DNA from 4 places in the Acinetobacter sp. 797_lipA genome. Region 3 is predicted to be linked to each of the others. Evidence: predicted binding sites of a transcription regulator. Region 3 holds the regulator's gene; each other region holds the start of a gene.
What was found. Region 3 encodes PhoB, which activates phosphate uptake and scavenging genes when phosphate is short. Its sites were predicted from a motif close to TGTCATNAANCTGTCATAA; they were not measured.
Positions count from the first base shown of each region.

Region 1: a site for PhoB is predicted at 2,230-2,248, ahead of AC4CU2_RS07785 (porin). Genes of this name have one in related genera too.
Region 2: a site for PhoB is predicted at 2,192-2,210, ahead of AC4CU2_RS11775 (inorganic phosphate transporter). Genes of this name have one in related genera too.
Region 4: a site for PhoB is predicted at 2,074-2,092, ahead of AC4CU2_RS05265 (NAD(+) kinase). Genes of this name have one in related genera too.

Region 1 covers NZ_JBZAYQ010000001.1:1,609,122-1,613,328, forward strand. The annotation lists gene AC4CU2_RS07775 (DUF6231 family protein) at 1-228, shown strand, start outside; gene AC4CU2_RS07780 (YidB family protein) at 336-956, shown strand; gene AC4CU2_RS07785 (porin) at 1,019-2,092, opposite strand; gene AC4CU2_RS07790 (HIT family protein) at 2,453-2,866, opposite strand; gene AC4CU2_RS07795 (YARHG domain-containing protein) at 2,897-3,166, opposite strand; gene AC4CU2_RS07800 (IS5-like element ISAha1 family transposase) at 3,589-4,207, opposite strand, start outside.
Region 2 covers NZ_JBZAYQ010000001.1:2,392,535-2,396,741, forward strand. The annotation lists gene AC4CU2_RS11770 (hypothetical protein) at 1-437, shown strand, start outside; gene AC4CU2_RS11775 (inorganic phosphate transporter) at 526-2,145, opposite strand; gene metH (methionine synthase) at 2,572-4,207, shown strand, end outside.
Region 3 covers NZ_JBZAYQ010000001.1:100,933-105,139, reverse strand. The annotation lists gene AC4CU2_RS00465 (SDR family NAD(P)-dependent oxidoreductase) at 98-937, opposite strand; gene AC4CU2_RS00460 (TetR/AcrR family transcriptional regulator) at 1,141-1,839, shown strand; gene phoB (phosphate regulon transcriptional regulator PhoB) at 2,054-2,764, shown strand; gene phoR (phosphate regulon sensor histidine kinase PhoR) at 2,774-4,132, shown strand.
Region 4 covers NZ_JBZAYQ010000001.1:1,083,031-1,087,237, reverse strand. The annotation lists gene AC4CU2_RS05280 (glycosyl transferase family protein) at 1-244, shown strand, start outside; gene AC4CU2_RS05275 (hypothetical protein) at 267-707, opposite strand; gene AC4CU2_RS05270 (YeaC family protein) at 803-1,069, opposite strand; gene AC4CU2_RS05265 (NAD(+) kinase) at 1,073-2,011, opposite strand; gene mrcB (penicillin-binding protein 1B) at 2,163-4,207, shown strand, end outside.

The sequences.
Region 1 (4,207 bases), 1.5 Mb from region 3:
TTGGTGCGTTTAAGAGATTTGATGGCAAAGCGTATTGTGGTGGTGAGTCAATTGCAGGATGAACAACTGCTTCGTGCTTTAGGTTTTACGCAGCTAATCGATAAAACGACGCATGGTAAAAACTTTGCTTTATGGCAATTTAATATTTTGACCTATAAGCATGTGCCTGACTGGTTCAATTCAAAATTTTGGGCGAATCCTGAAAACTGGAATAAATTCCGTTGGTGATTCGACTGCGACTGTATTTTTCCATTTATAGCAAAAATTAACAATTTATCTCTATAGGGTTTTTTTAAACATCGTATGCTGTTTAAAAACCTAGACGGGATAAAGTGATGACGAACCTTAATAATATTATAGAAATTTTGGCAAAGCAGGCCATGGGCGGTCAGCAACAGCCAAATCAGCAAAGTGGTTTGGGTGGGATTTTGGGTTCGGTGCTTGGGCAACTCGGAGCGGGTGGTACGAGCCAAACACAACAGGGTGGTCTGGGTGATATTTTAGGCTCGGTGTTGGGTGGTTTGACTGGTGGGCAGTCGCAGCAGGCGCCAAACTCGCAGAATTCAGGATTCGCAGGCGGTGGAAAAAGTTTATTGATTGCGGTATTGCCTTTGATTTTGGCATGGATTCAACAGCAAGGTGGTTTGCAGGCAGCTTTAGATAAACTCAAAGGGCAGGGTTTAAGTAGTCAGGTTGAAGACTGGGTTTCAACAGGACCAGGGGAGAATGCCAGTGTAAATCCAGAACAAGTGCAAAACTTGTTTGATGATGCCGCGGTGGAGCAAGTTGCAGAGCAAGCGAATGCACCTAAACAAGATGTATATAGTGCTATTTCACAAGTGTTACCGCAAATTATTGATTCACTTACCCCGCAAGCAGGACAAACTAATCCTCAAGAAGCCAACGCGGATATTCAACAGGTATTGAATTTAGTTTCCGGCTTCTTAAAACGCTAAATTTAAGAAAAAATAAAAGGGCATAAGCCCTTTTATTTTTAGAATTCACTTTAATCTTAAGATTAGAAGTTATATTCCATTCCTAAACCAAATACTGTTTTGTTATCTTCTTCAAGATCTACACCAGTAATATCAAGTTTCTGTTGTGCAAGCACACCGTAGAAACGAGTTTGTTTATTTAAGTTGTAGTCAACACCGATACCATATTGGTCAATGGTGATATCATTAAATGCATCAGCTGTAGTTTCAGCAGTTTGGTATTGAGCTTTAACAACCCATGGTGTGTTGCCAACTTTATATGTTGAGCTAATTAACCATGCTTTCTCTTCAAGACCTTCTAAGCCATTAATATCATCAGTAGGTTCAGCTTGTTGATAAAGAGCACCTAACACTAGACCATTTGCGCCGATTTTACTAAAATCGTAAGAACCAGTTACGCGTACAGCATCTGAATATAGTTTTTTATCATCTAATCCAGCGTATTTACCTTGAACGCCAAAGTTACCAGCTAGTGCAAGAGCAACACCAACCTCTTTATTTTCATAAGTTAAAGAAGTAGAGATGGAATCACCAAACCCATCACGTTTTCCTTTTTGACCAGATGTGGCATAGTCTTTAGTTGCATCTTCACCTTGTTGCGCGAGGATATTAAATTGTAAACCACCTAGCATTTTCTTGTCTGTTTCAAACCCGATAGAGTTTTTAAGACGATCTTCACCATACATCGTGTTTGTGATATCAAGGGTGTGATCATTAAAGATATCTTGATATTTTCCAGCAGCATCTTTGAAATAAGAGTCAAAAAAACCAGCTTTTAAAGTACCTACATTTGTAAACTTTAAACCACCAAAAAGATTACGTTTTTTGAAAGTTTGAGCATCACTTTCATCACCATCTGCACTGATTTCCCATTCAGCCACATAAACTGCTGACACATTGTCAGTTAATTTTTCTTCGCCTTTAACCCCAATACGAGAAGCGTTAGAATTTAGTTCAGTGAAATCTTCATCTTTTTCAAAATCATTATTTTGAATTTGATCAACTGATAGATTGATCTTACCATATAAAGTTGGTGCTGCTTGTGCTGCGCTTACACCCATTGCTGCAACAGTAGCTGCTAGAAGCAATTTTTTCATCAAGATTTCTCCAAAACACTTTTAAAAATGGCATTCGCCTTGCTTTCTTATTTAGTTAGCTTGTGTACAAAAAGTTACACAAGCTCACCAACTTGCTAAGCAGTATCTGCAAACTTTGTGACATTGAAGTGAAGAAAAAATTACAATTTGATGACGGGTAATAAAATGTAATAAATAGACGTCTTGCGTTAGTCACGTTTTAAGCACCCGAAAGCTATATTTTATGAGGTTTTAGCCAATTCAAAAATTAGATAAAAATATACTTTCGCAAGAGGTCTAATAATTGTGATTTATTTTTAAGTATTTTAATTGTATTTAAATAAAAAAAGGAGCCGAAGCTCCTTGATTGAATGGATGGAATTACAAAGCAGCGCGAATTTTTTCTGCTTGTGCTTTGATTTTTTCTTGATCACCCATTTGTAACGCATGCTTACCTAGCTCATGTACCGAACTCGGAATGAGGTGGAAATGTACATGGGGAACGGTTTGCCCAGCAGCCGCTCCAGACAATTGCATGAGCACAATGCCTTTGGCATCCAAACCGACTTCAATGGCTTTTGCTACTTTTTGTACCACTTGAATGGTGTAGGCAGCAGTATCGGCAGGGAGGTCGAGTAAAGTCACCGCAGGTGTTTTGGGTATGACTAAAGTATGACCGTCTGCTTGAGGCATAATATCCATGAATGCAAGAACTTGGTCATCTTCATATACTTTAATGGCTGGAAGTTCACCACGTAAAATCCGTGCAAAAATGTTTTGCTCATCGTAAGCCATGTCTATTCCTTAAGTTTCGCTTAAACTGATTTACTTACAGTTCAATTCTTTTTGACGTTCTTTAATGGCGTCAAGACGTTGTTGCTCTTTTTCAGAGAATTTCGGTTTAGTGGTGTAGCAATTATCATTGCCAAATTTTGCTTTCGCTTCAGGGTCCTTAAAACAGAAACCTTTAGATGCATAAATGACATCATGATCATCTTTTAATTTTTGACACTCTTGCTCAGGTGATGCCGCAAAACTTTGCGCCCCGATTAATGTTGCAAGACTGGCAAAAACCGCTACAGTCAACTTTTTCATGAGAATTTCCTCAGTTTGTAACATTGTATGTAGTCACGCTATTACTTTATAGGGGTTTGTTCTGTTTATTCAATGGTGAGTTCTTACTCAATTGTAATTTTACTTCATAATTGCTGCATATAATACATAAAATTTATATATATCAATTGCTTTCTAAATAGCAGATAGAAATGGATATTTCAGTTTTTTATGTAATTTAGCCTATTTTTACAACTTTTTTTAGGCTCTAACACTTTTAAATTTCATTGAGAGGGCCACCGTGCTCCAGTGCGTCAGCTTCTTTAACCTTTAATGTTCGCCTCATCTCAAATGCTATTTCAGGCATTTTTATATGATTAGCAATGAATTTTTTAAGTTATTCATTTCTTTCGGCTTTGTTGCACAAACATTCAAAAGCTAAACTTCTTCCAAGTTATCTAAATTTAAGTGGCAACTTGGGTGTGAGGTCGGCCTAAATCTGTAAATTTATTTAATACGGCCACACGTGCATGAATCTCATTGACTTGGCTTTGAAAGTTTCTCGCACGGAGTTTATCGCCTAATAATTTGATGCAATGCATCTTAGTTTCAACCAAACTTCGCCGATGATAGCCTGACCAATTTTTCCATATTGTTCTTCCTAAACGTTTAACTGTTCGAAGTAATTCATTTCGCTCTAGCGAGCTGGTCTTTGTATCTTTACAAGGTTTCGCATTTTTTCTTGGCGGAATCACCGCATGTGCTTGTCGGTCTGCAATTACTTGACGGCATTGCTTGGTGTCATAAGCCCCATCAGTATAGACAGAGTCAATCTGCTCATCTTGTGGAATCTGATCGAGTAAATCACCAAGCACTTGTGAATCACTCACATTATTTGTAGTGAGTTGAATAGCGCGTATTTGAAGGGTTTCAGCATCTATACCAATATGAAGTTTACGCCATTGGCGACGATATTCAGGTTGGTGTTTCTTACGCTTCCATTCACCTTCGCCTAGAAACTTTAAGCCAGTAGAATCGACGAGTAGCTGGAGACCATTACTGCTTTTTTGATAGTTAATTGCA
Region 2 (4,207 bases), 2.3 Mb from region 3:
TAGTCATTGAACAAGGGCCGAACTATGCATTGGCTAAACGTATTCAGCAGTGGCGTGCAACGCTTGCTCGCTCAGAAGGTCAGCGGGTCAGCATTAATATTGCACCATCAACTACAACCCACTCTGTCACCAAAAACCCATTGCTCAAAGCCGCATTTAATGGGGCAAGCTTGTTTGATGTTGAAGCCTTTAAACCTGAAACCACCAATGCAATCATGGCGGCTTTATGGATCCATGATCTGCGTAATCCTGAGTCTGTAGCCAATCCAGAGAACAAACTTGAACATCCATTAGAGCTGATGATGCATGGTGCCAATCACGGTGGCTTATGGCGTGTAGCTTATTTAGCACGTACCGCACTCCCCTTTGCGGCACTTTATGGTTTTGCCGCAGACAAGCTACCACTCAACAAAGTATTTGCTTTACTGAAAAAGTAAGACCTTGAATACCCGCTTCAAGAAAATACAGAGCTAAAAAAACGCTACCTTCGGTAGCGTTTTTTATTATTGGTTTTTACCAATCAGATTAAACAAACTGTAGGAACAACCAGAACAAACCACCTGATAAACAGATCGTTGCTGGCAAGGTAAAGATCCAAGCCGAAAGAATGGTTCTCACTGTTGCAAAGTTTAGACCTGACTTATTCGCCACCATGGTCCCTGCAACCGCAGAGTTCAATACGTGTGTGGTCGATACGGGCATACCAAAGCCATCAGCGGCTGCAATTGTGGTCATCGCCACCAATTCTGCTGACATGCCTTGACCATAAGTCATATGGTTTTTACCAATACGCTCACCTACAGTCACGACAATACGCTTCCAACCGACCATCGTACCTAGACCTAAAGCCAATGCCACAGCCACTTTCACCCATGTTGGGATATACTGTAAGAATGAATCAAGGTTACTACGATATTCTTTTACTGTCTTCTTGCCTGCTTCAGACATCGCTGGCAATTGATCCGCTTTATCCAAACGTTTGAACGCAGTCGTGCTTAAGTACATGTCATTACGTAGTGCAGAAACTTCAGCTTCAGGAATATCTTTAAGATCTCCGTAATGGCCAACACGCTCACCCAAATGATCTGTCAAACTGGCTAAAGCAGGTACAACTTCTGGAGTCATTTCTTTGGTTTGAATATATTGCGTGATCACCGTACGGGCTTTTTCATCTGCAATATCGTTATGATTCGGATAAATCACAGCTGCAGTTTGATCTGAAAGTTGAGCAAATGACTGAATGTGCTGTGAATCTAAATTCTTATTTAAAGAATAAGCCAAAGGCACAATACCAATCAAAATCAGCATGATTAGACCCATACCTTTTTGACCGTCATTTGAACCGTGCGCAAAACTTACACCTGTGCAAGTAAAAATCAAAATGGCACGAATCAGTGGAGGTGGTGGTTTGTTGCCTTCAGGTGGTTGGAACAGTTCCAGTTGTTTCTTAAAGATTTTTTTCACCAATAAGAACAACACTGCTGCAAAAGCAAAACCGATCATAGGTGAAAACAGTAAAGCTTTACCGACTTTAATCACCTGATCCATATCTACACCCGAAGCACCGCTACCCGAATGCATCAGGTAGTTCATGATGCCCACACCCAAGATCGAACCGATCAAAGTGTGCGAACTTGATGCTGGAATACCCAAGAACCATGTGCCCAAATTCCACAAAATCGCAGCAATCAACATGGCAAACACCATGGCAAAACCTGCACCTGAGCTGACATTCATAATCAACTCAACAGGCAAAAGCGCAATAATACCGTAAGCCACTGCACCACTTGCGACCATAACCCCAAGGAAGTTACAGAAACCAGCCCACATCACCGCAACAGGTGCAGACAGTGCATTGGTATAAATGACCGTTGCAACCGCATTGGCAGTGTCGTGGAAGCCATTTACAAACTCAAAACCCAAAGCAATGAACAACGCCGTCGCTAAAAGAATTAAAGAGTAAAGATTCAGTGCAGGAACATGCGATAAGTCAGCAGAAAGCTGAAAGCCAATATAAATTAGCGTTGAAATAATGACCGTTAAAAACACCGGCATAAAAAATTTCGGTGTAGGTACGTGCACATTCGTCGACTTGACCTGTGTTACGTGCACCTGATCTTGGACGGGAGGAATATTAGAATTCATGCAGACGGCTAAAGAGGATATCAATATCCCCTATTGTTCAATTTAATTGTGACAATTATATGACAAATGCGTGTCACATGAAGCCAATTTTTTCATAATTGGCTTATTTTAGATCAGCAGTAAATCGCTTATAAGCCTTGAACGCACTGTGCTGGCTCAAAATTTAACTTTTCGGTGCGGATTACGCTGAATTATTTTCTTACATTTGGCTGTGCTGTCTGTAACAATCTGCTCCAATCAATATTTTTCATCTCTATTTCTTCTGATCTATTAACATAGCGGGTCTATATTTCACTTTCGTGAAAACTAAAGCTAAATCAGCCTTTTTTATTTGCCATATAGCCAATACCACTTGAATTAGGCATCAATCGATCTGCTTTTCTGCTAAAATATTGCACGTTTTGAAAACCTGTTTGTGAGTTTTGAATGTCTACACTTGCCACCTTAAAAGCACTTCTTGCCGAGCGCATCCTTATTATCGATGGCGCAATGGGCACCATGATTCAGCGTCACAAGCTCGAAGAAGAAGATTATCGTGGTGAACGCTTTGTAGATTGGGCTTCTGACCTCAAAGGCAACAATGACCTTTTGGTACTGACACAGCCGCAAATTATTCAAGGCATTCATGAAGCTTACCTCGATGCAGGTGCAGACATTATTGAAACCAACAGCTTCAATGGCACACGTGTTTCAATGTCAGACTATCACATGGAAGACCTTGTTCCCGAGATTAACCGTGAAGCAGCTCGTCTAGCACGTGCGGCATGTGACAAATATTCAACCCCAGACAAACCTCGCTTTGTTGCTGGTGTACTTGGTCCGACTTCACGTACTTGTTCAATTTCACCCAATGTAAATGACCCTGCCTTCCGTAACATTACCTTTGATGAACTGAAAGAAAACTATATAGAAGCTACGCATGCCTTGATCGAGGGCGGTGCAGACATTCTCTTGATTGAAACCGTGTTCGATACCTTAAACTGTAAAGCCGCAATCTTTGCGGTGAAAGAAGTGTTCAAACAACTTGGTCGTGAACTTCCTCTCATGATCTCGGGCACCATTACCGATGCATCAGGTCGTACCTTAACAGGTCAAACTGCGGAAGCGTTCTGGAACTCGGTGCGTCATGGTGACTTACTCTCAATTGGTTTTAACTGTGCCTTGGGTGCAGATGCCATGCGCCCGCATGTAAAAACCATTGCTGATGTTGCAGATACCTTTGTTTCTGCCCATCCAAACGCAGGTTTACCAAATGCCTTTGGTGAATATGATGAAACCCCAGAGCAAACTGCAGCCTTCATTAAAGAATTTGCAGAAAGTGGTTTGATCAATATTACAGGTGGTTGCTGTGGCACAACGCCTGATCATATTCGTGCCATTTACAATGCTGTTAAAGACATTCAACCACGTCACATTCCAGAAACCAGACCTGCATGTCGTCTCAGTGGTTTAGAACCATTTAACATTACTGCAGATTCATTGTTTGTGAACGTCGGTGAACGGACCAACGTCACGGGTTCAAAAAAATTCCTACGCTTAATCCGTGAAGAAAAATTTGCTGAAGCCCTAGAGGTTGCCCAGCAACAGGTTGAAGCAGGCGCACAAATCATCGACATTAACATGGATGAAGGGATGCTCGATTCGCAAAATGCGATGGTGCATTTCCTGAATCTGGTTGCATCTGAGCCTGATATTTCTCGTGTGCCAATCATGATTGACTCATCAAAATGGGAAATCATTGAAGCTGGTTTGAAATGCGTACAAGGTAAGCCAGTCGTCAACTCGATTTCCTTAAAAGAAGGTTATGACGAGTTTGTCGAAAAAGCGCGTTTATGCCGTCAGTACGGTGCTGCGATCATTGTTATGGCCTTTGATGAAACAGGTCAGGCAGATACCGCAAAACGCAAGCGTGAAATCTGTAAACGTTCTTATGATGTTTTAGTCAATGATGTTGGCTTCCCTGCCGAAGATATTATTTTTGACCCGAACGTGTTTGCCGTGGCAACAGGGATCGAAGAACACAACAACTATGGCGTCGATTTTATTGAAGCTACAGGTTGGA
Region 3 (4,207 bases):
TTAAACGGATATTTAATAAAACAGTTTTTTGATCATGACACTCTTTAAAATAAAGTATAAAAAAACCCGCCAAAGCGGGTTTTTTTACATCACAACATTAAGACTTTCTTTGGCTTAATTTGGTCGCAAAAGCCGTCACTTTTTGGTAGCCCGTCGGTAAGATACGCTGAATCAAATCTAGCGTTTTCGCATCATTACCAATCAATAAACGACGCTTGTCTTTTTGTACCGCCTCTAAAATTTGACGTGCCGCTTCTTCGGGTGGACAGCGTAATAATTTATTAAAGGTCTGCGCAGATTTCTCAGGGTTCATCCCGATGCTACGCAAGCTGTCATTCACTTTGGCAGCATTGGCAATATTGGTTCGAATCCCACCCGGATGCACGCACAACGCGCTCACGCCAGAGTTTTCCATATCTAACTCTTGGCGTAATGACTCGGTAAAGCCACGCACCGCAAACTTAGTGGCATTGTAAGCAGACTGAGTCGGTTGAGCGGTTAGGCCAAATAAGCTGGAAATATTGATGATATGCCCATCGCCTGTTTTCTTAATATAAGGCAAAAACTCTTTGGTGCCATAGACCACACCCCAGAAATTAATCCCCACGATCCATTCCAGCTCTTCATAGGATGCACCTTCTACGGTTGAACCCAAAGCAACGCCAGCATTATTAAAAATCATATTTACAGAACCATGATTTTGTACAGTTTCTTCAGCCCACGCTTGCATCGCTAAACGGTCTGAGACGTCTAATTTTTTCGTGGTGACGCGTACATTGCTGCCTTGTAGCAGTTCAACTGTTTTCGCTAAACCTTGCTCATTGACATCACTCAATGACACATGACAGCCCGCCTTGGCCAATAAAAGTGCCAATTGTTGGCCAATACCCGACCCAGCGCCTGTAATGGCTGCAACTTTATTTTTAAAATTCTTCATGAGATTGTGGTTGTCCTTTATCTTTGTACATCGACTGTAGATACTTTTTTTATAATTGACAATATCAATTGTCATAAATTTAATAGCCAAAAGTGTCAAGTCCATGAAAACCAGATAGTGATTAAAGCCTACGCATAGGTAGAGTCATGGTTTATTGCTAAACTATACAAAACCTTGGCTTTAAAATAGGGCGATGAAATCTGATGACGGCATCTGAACCAGTACAAAAAAACAGCGACAACAATAAAATTAAAGAAAGACAATTCAAAGGCTTATCGCTTTCTGAACGTAAACAGCTGCGTCGTGAAAAACTCATTGAAGCAGGAATTGAAGCCTACGGCACTCACGGCTTTTTTGCCGTGACGGTGAAAGATATTTGTAATGAAGCCAAACTTACTGAACGTTATTTTTATGAATCGTTTAAAAAAAGTGAGCAACTGTTTCAAACTATTTTTTTAAAGCTGATTGATGAGTTACAGCACAATGTCATGCAAGCCATTATGCAAGCCTCTTCAGATCCACACAAAATGATTGATGCTGGACTGCGTGCCCTGCTCACCACCTTAAAAGATAATCCCCGCATGGCGCGTATTATTTATATCGATGCAATGTTGGTCCAAGAATTACATAACCAAGCCACCATTCATGAAACCATGACCCGTTTTGACCGAATGATTCAGGCCTTTGTGATGCTAATGATGCCGCAAATTAACCGGTCCGAACGAGAAATTTCGCTGGTCGCCACAGGTCTCAATGGCTATGTCACACAAATTGCGATCCGTTGGGTGGTTAGTGGGTTTAAACAATCCTTTGAAGAAGTTTTATCCTCCAGCCGTATTGTGTTTATTTCACTCCTAGAAACCTTTTCAGACCCGAATACACGGGCAAAATTGGATGTCTAAGACTTTTCATTTGGATGCAATCGGCATTTCCGAATGCAATTTAGATTAAACTTCCATTAATTTTGAATCCCAATATGACGATTTTTTGTCACATTTTTTTGCAAATTTCATCAATCGTCTGTTTTTTGCAATGATACTGTCATAATTAATCTTTGTAATAAGCCTGTCATAAAATTAAAACGGCCTGCCGTTACCTACAATAGGATATTGCGTTGTGAAAGATGACTACATTTTAATCGTCGATGATGAACTTCCCATTCGAGAAATGATTCACACCTCGTTGGATATGGCAGGCTTTCAATGCTTACAAGCAGAAGATGCAAAACAAGCCCACCAAATGATTGTGGATCAGCGCCCTGCTTTGATCTTGCTCGACTGGATGATGCCTGGTGGCGTCAGTGGCGTAGACTTATGTCGCCGTCTCAAGCGCGATGAAAATCTCTCTGAAATTCCAGTCATTATGCTCACGGCACGTGGTGAAGAAGACCATAAAGTACAAGGTCTGGACGCTGGTGCAGATGACTACATGACTAAACCGTTTTCGACCCGTGAATTGGTTTCACGCATTAAAGCCGTTTTACGCCGCGCTAATGCGCTCAGCGGTGAAAAATCGATTGATGCCAATGGCTTAATCTTAGACCCTGTCAGCCAACGGGTCAGCTTTGGCAATAATTTCCTCGACATGGGACCAACCGAGTATCGTTTACTGGCCTTCTTCATGACTCATCCTGAGCGTGCCTACACCCGTGCACAACTTCTTGACCAAGTCTGGGGTGGAAACGTGTATATTGAAGACCGTACCATCGACGTGCATATTCGCCGTTTACGTAAAGTGCTTGAGCCTTATGCGGCAGATCGCTTTGTGCAAACAGTTCGCGGTACAGGCTATCGATTCTCTACACGTGCGGATATCGCCCTAGGTTAATTTTGTTTTATGTATGAACCCTACCCGGTCCCTGAACTTGCGCGCGAGCATAAAAAAACGCGATACAGCAGTTTATGGGGCTTTGCCAAACAGGACTTACGTCTCCTTGCCTTTTTCTTGCTGATTGCAAGCTTGATTGGTTTTGGCGTTGGTTATTTTTGGACGTGTATCTCCTTTGCCTTTGCCGTTTTTTTCATTCTGCAAATGCGCTCTTTGTATTTGGTCAATGACTGGATTTCCAATCGTCCCTACGAAGTTCCACCCAACCTTGGGGGCATTTGGGGGGCATTATTGTTCAATGTTTATCGTGCACAGCGCCAAGAACGGATTGTACAAGCGGAAATGGTCGGGTTGATTGATCGGGCACAGTCATCATTGGTCGCTTTGCAAGAAGCCGTGGTGCTGATCGATGACATGCAACAAATTGAATGGTGGAACCCTGCCGCAGAACGATTATTAGGCATCGAACAAAATGACCGTGGCCGTAATATTTTGACTTTATTACGCCAACCGAGTTTTGTGGATTATTACAATAATATTGATGCGGCACCAGATGGCTTAAAAATGAAGTCATCCAGTTTTGATGAACATTATGTTCAAGTCAAAATGACCCGATTTGGGGGTGAAAGTCGCTTACTAGTCGCCTATGACGTGACCCGTATGCATAATCTCGAACAAATGCGTAAAGACTTTGTCGATAACATTTCACATGAACTACGCACACCGCTCACAGTACTCAGTGGTTATATTGAAACCTTTACCGACCAAGAAGATCTCAACCCACGTTGGAAGCGGGCCTTTGACCAAATGCAGGCACAGGCCAAACGCATGAATGCCTTGGTGAATGATTTGCTATTACTGTCACGCCTAGAAAATGACAAGCAAATTGCTAAAAATCAAATCATTGATATGCCTAGCTTAATGAACCAACTTTATGACGATGCGCATGCCTATAATATTGATTATGGGCATACGCTCAATCTCGATATCGACAGTCACTGCGACTTAATCGGTTCAGATATGGAGTTAGCCAGCGCTTTTAGTAATCTGATTACCAATGCCATCAAATACACGCCGAAAGGTGGAACGGTGACCATGGGTTGGCATGACAATGGTGAACAGGCTTATTTTACTGTGGAAGATACTGGTATAGGCATTGATCCTAAGCACCTGCCCCGTTTAACCGAACGCTTCTACCGTGTTGACAGCGCGCGCAGTCGACAAACGGGTGGCACAGGCTTAGGACTCGCAATTGTGAAACACGTATTAATGCAGCACCAAGCACATTTAGAAATTGAATCCAAAGAAAATCAAGGCTCTATTTTTAAAGTGATTTTCCCCAAAGAACGCACCTATAATCCTGAATAAACCTTTCTTCAAAAGCATGAAAAAAGCACCGATATCGGTGCTTTTTTGTCTCTCACCGTCCCTTTAACAAGGACG
Region 4 (4,207 bases), 980 kb from region 3:
TAAAAATGGTGAACTCTACGAACATGAGCTCCCTAAGCTCACCGACAACCGAAGCCCAATTGAAGAAGAGCTAGATTTAGGTGAGTTTAAAGCAGTTTGGCTGGGTGAAAAACAACATGAATATGGTGAAATGGCAGTGACTGAAACCATTGGTATTGCGCTATATACCATGGGCGTCTGCGATACGTATAGCGACGCTATGCAACAGGCTAAGCAGCTTTGGCACACTCGTTTCCAAGCATAAGGGACAAGCAAAAGCGTGAACGTTATTCGTCACGCTTTTCGATCCAGTAAAAGTCAGCCCAGTAAGGATAAGGCTTTTCTGAAGAATGAATATTTCTGAGAATCAACTGATCACCAATATGAATCTCAATTTTTTGAGATTGATAAGGGCCAGATAAATAAACATCTTTTTGTTGTCCAATTAGGTTTGAACAATAGAGCTGATGGCTTTTTATCTTTTTCGATGCTTCGCCTGCATGGGCGTTATGGATCTTTATTCCAATCAACAACATCGGATAACCATCATTTTTCATTGATGTGTATTGTGTGACGGGATTTTTAAAATTTTGACTCGGTAACACAGAAACATCTAATAAACATTCAATTTTTCTTGCATCACTTGTTGGCTCTGCAAATACATTGGTCGAAATTGCAGTAATGAAGAACAAACTGAGTCGAGTGAGCTTTATTATTTTTATAAGCATAATGATTGAAACAGTTTTGCAGGTTATTCTTTTTAGATTCAGTTGTTGAATCACCAAGCATCTGCTGCTGAGCGATTCAACGTATTTTTAATCAATTAAATAAAACGAATAGGTTTAAATTCTGGTTCAGGCACATGAGAATCACACTCCTCACCTTCTTCTTTATGTCCTTTATCGATATAACCCGTACGTTCTTTTTCAGGCGTATTCTGATGCTCCCAAGCAATAACAGCTTGCATACAAGTTTGACGTTGTTCAGCAGTCAACGCAACGCCATTTGGCCATTTACCAATTTCTACAGCTGTTTTTAAACGCTCAACAATATCGGCATCTAAAATAGAAAGCATCTGTTCAATATTCATGATTTAATCCTGTTGAAAAGAGTCAAAATCTTGGTTCCACCCAAGTTTAGTTCGGCATGACATATAAAAATCATAACCCGGTGGATGTAATAAATTCAGTTTAAAGGGGTGCTTACGAATATGTAAGCTATCACCCACATTGAGTGAAACACTGTGTTGACCATCGGCACTGACCATCGGCAAAACACGGTTTTCACGAATCAGAAGCTTAATTTCACTGTGTCCACCCACCACAATCGGGCGTGAAGACAAGGTATGTGGATGCATCGGTACCAAAGCAATCGCATCCATCCCCGGATGCACGATTGGGCCACCACCTGACAACGAATAGGCTGTTGAACCCGTGGGCGTTGATACAATCAAACCATCACTGTGTTGACGGTAGACATATTGGCCATCGATATTCAGTTCGAAATCAATCATATGCACCGACTTACCCGAGTGTAATACCACATCGTTTAGCGCAATCGCATCATAAATCGTCTCGCCCTTTGAGCGAATTTCCATTTCCAATAAGAAACGACGATCTAACTGAAACTCACCTTTTAAGACTTGATCGAGCTTAAAAATCACTTCAGTCGGCTTGATGTCGGTTAAAAAACCCAAACGCCCTCGGTTTACACCCATTACAGGGGTATTAAATTTAACCAAGGCACGTGCAGCATGCAGAAGTGAGCCATCTCCGCCCACCACAATCACCAAATCGACCACTTCACCCAGAAGCGCACGACTCACCGTTTGCGTGTTTTTATAAGGAACCAGTTCAGCGGTTTGCGCATCAAAAACGGGATGTAACCCTAAGCTGAGTAGATGATCATGAATAAGACATAAGGTTTCGACAACTGAAGACTTATCAGGACGTCCAATTAAGCCTATGTTTCGAAATGTTTTATGTGAAATTTGCACCTGCAACATCGCTCCGCTACGATTCTCGCCTATCATAACATTATTTATTTAAATTGATTCAAAAACTAAAGTGACTGCTCCTACACGCGGAATTGTCTATATTTCAGTTTGTTCACAGTTTAATTATTGCAAATTAGCGAAAAGCTTCGCATGATTAGCACAATTTCTCAGGATCTTATTCGTATTTATGAAGTCAGAACGTGGCATAGGTTTAATTGCACTGATCTTCTGCATCTTAGTCATTGCAGCATTCTTGGTGTTTAGTATTTATTTGATAAGACTCGACTCCGTTGTACGTGACAAGTTTGAAGGCAAGCGCTGGGACATTCCTGCGAAGGTATTCGCACGCCCGCTCGAAGTGTATACCAATGCCCCTGTCAGTCAGGCTGACTTCACTCAAGAGTTAAAACTTTTGGGCTATAAGTCCTCGGAAAACTATACCAAATCAGGGAACTTTGTCAGTTCTGGCAATGAGCTATATGTACACACTCGTGGCTTTGACTTCGGTGATAGTGTCGAGCCTGAACAAGTGCTTAAAGTCACCTTTGCCGATGAGCAAGTGGCTGAAGTCAGTGCAACTAAACCCTCTTCTACAGGGATTGCACGTTTAGAGCCGATGCTGATTGGCGGGATTTATCCGCAGCATAATGAAGACCGTGTCCTGATTAAACTCGACAAAGTCCCTAAGCCTTTAATTGAGGCTTTAATTGCAACAGAAGATCGTAATTTCTATAGTCACCACGGCGTTTCGATTCGTGGTACGGCACGTGCGATTGTGAGTAATGTCACGGGTGGAAAACGTCAAGGTGGTTCAACACTGACCCAACAGTTGGTGAAAAACTTCTATCTCACCCCTGAAAAAACCATTAAGCGTAAAGTCAATGAAGCATTTATGGCTTTATTGGTCGAATTTCACTATGACAAAGATGAAATTTTAGAAGCCTATCTCAATGAAGTGAACCTCGGTCAAAATGGCAACTATTCTATTAATGGTTATGGTTTGGCTTCGCAGTTTTACTTCGGGATGCCTTTGCGTGAGCTAAATATTGCGCAACAAGCTTATTTGGTGGGTTTGGTACAAGGTCCAACCTTATATAACCCTTGGCGTAACCCAGAAGCTGCGAAAAAACGCCGTAATATTGTTTTAAACAACATGTTGGTCATGGGCTATCTGACCCAAGAACAATATGAAACTGAAACGGCTCGCCCTTTAAATGTGATTGCCAAACCGACTCTCGGCCCTTCACGTTTCCCAGATTTCTTAGACATTGTACGCCGTCAGTTACGTACCGAATACCAAGAAGGTGATTTGACCAACCAAGGTCTACGCATCTTTACAACGCTCGATCCGATTGCCCAAACCAAAATTCAAGATGCGTTTAAATCGACTGTTGGTCGCTTAAGCCGTGGCTCAAGCCGTCTAAAAGAGCTACAAGGTGCGGTGTTGGTTGCTCATCCTGAAAATGGTGAATTGGTCGCAGCTGTTGGTTCAACCCAAGACTTTACCGGTTTTAACCGTGCACTCGATGCCAAACGTCAAGTCGGCTCACTGCTTAAACCAGTGATTTACCTCAGTGCAATTCAATCGGGACGTTACAACTGGGCCAGCCCAATTGAAGACAGTAGCATTAGTATTCAAGCCAATGGTAAAGCATGGACACCTAAGAACTATAGTGGTGGTGAACATGGCGTTGTGCCAATGGTACAAGCACTGTCTAATTCATATAACTTATCAGCTGTTCGCCTTGGTCAAGAGTTTGGTTTATCGACGTTTAGCAATCACCTAAAACGTTTTGGTGTGACCAGTAATATTCCAACCTATCCATCCATTTTCTTGGGTGCGGTAGACATGTCTCCGATGGAAATGCTCAGCATTTATGGCAACTTTGCCACAGGCGGTTTTAAGTATCCGACTAAATCCATTCGTACTGTTGTCGATCAAAATGGTCGCTTGCTGACCCGTTATGGTTTAAATGTCCAACAAACTATTGACCCTGCTTCAGCCTATGTCCTGAATTATGGCCTACAACAAGTGATGACCTCAGGTACAGGTCGTTCGGCTTATAACACTCTGCCGAACTCGCTTCAGCTTGCAGGCAAATCTGGGACTACCAATGACACCCGTGACTCATGGTTTGCAGGTTACTCGGGTAATTATGTTTCTGTGGTTTGGCTAGGTTTAGATGACAACAAACAAACTGGATTAACAGGTTCTTCAGGCGCGTTGCCAGT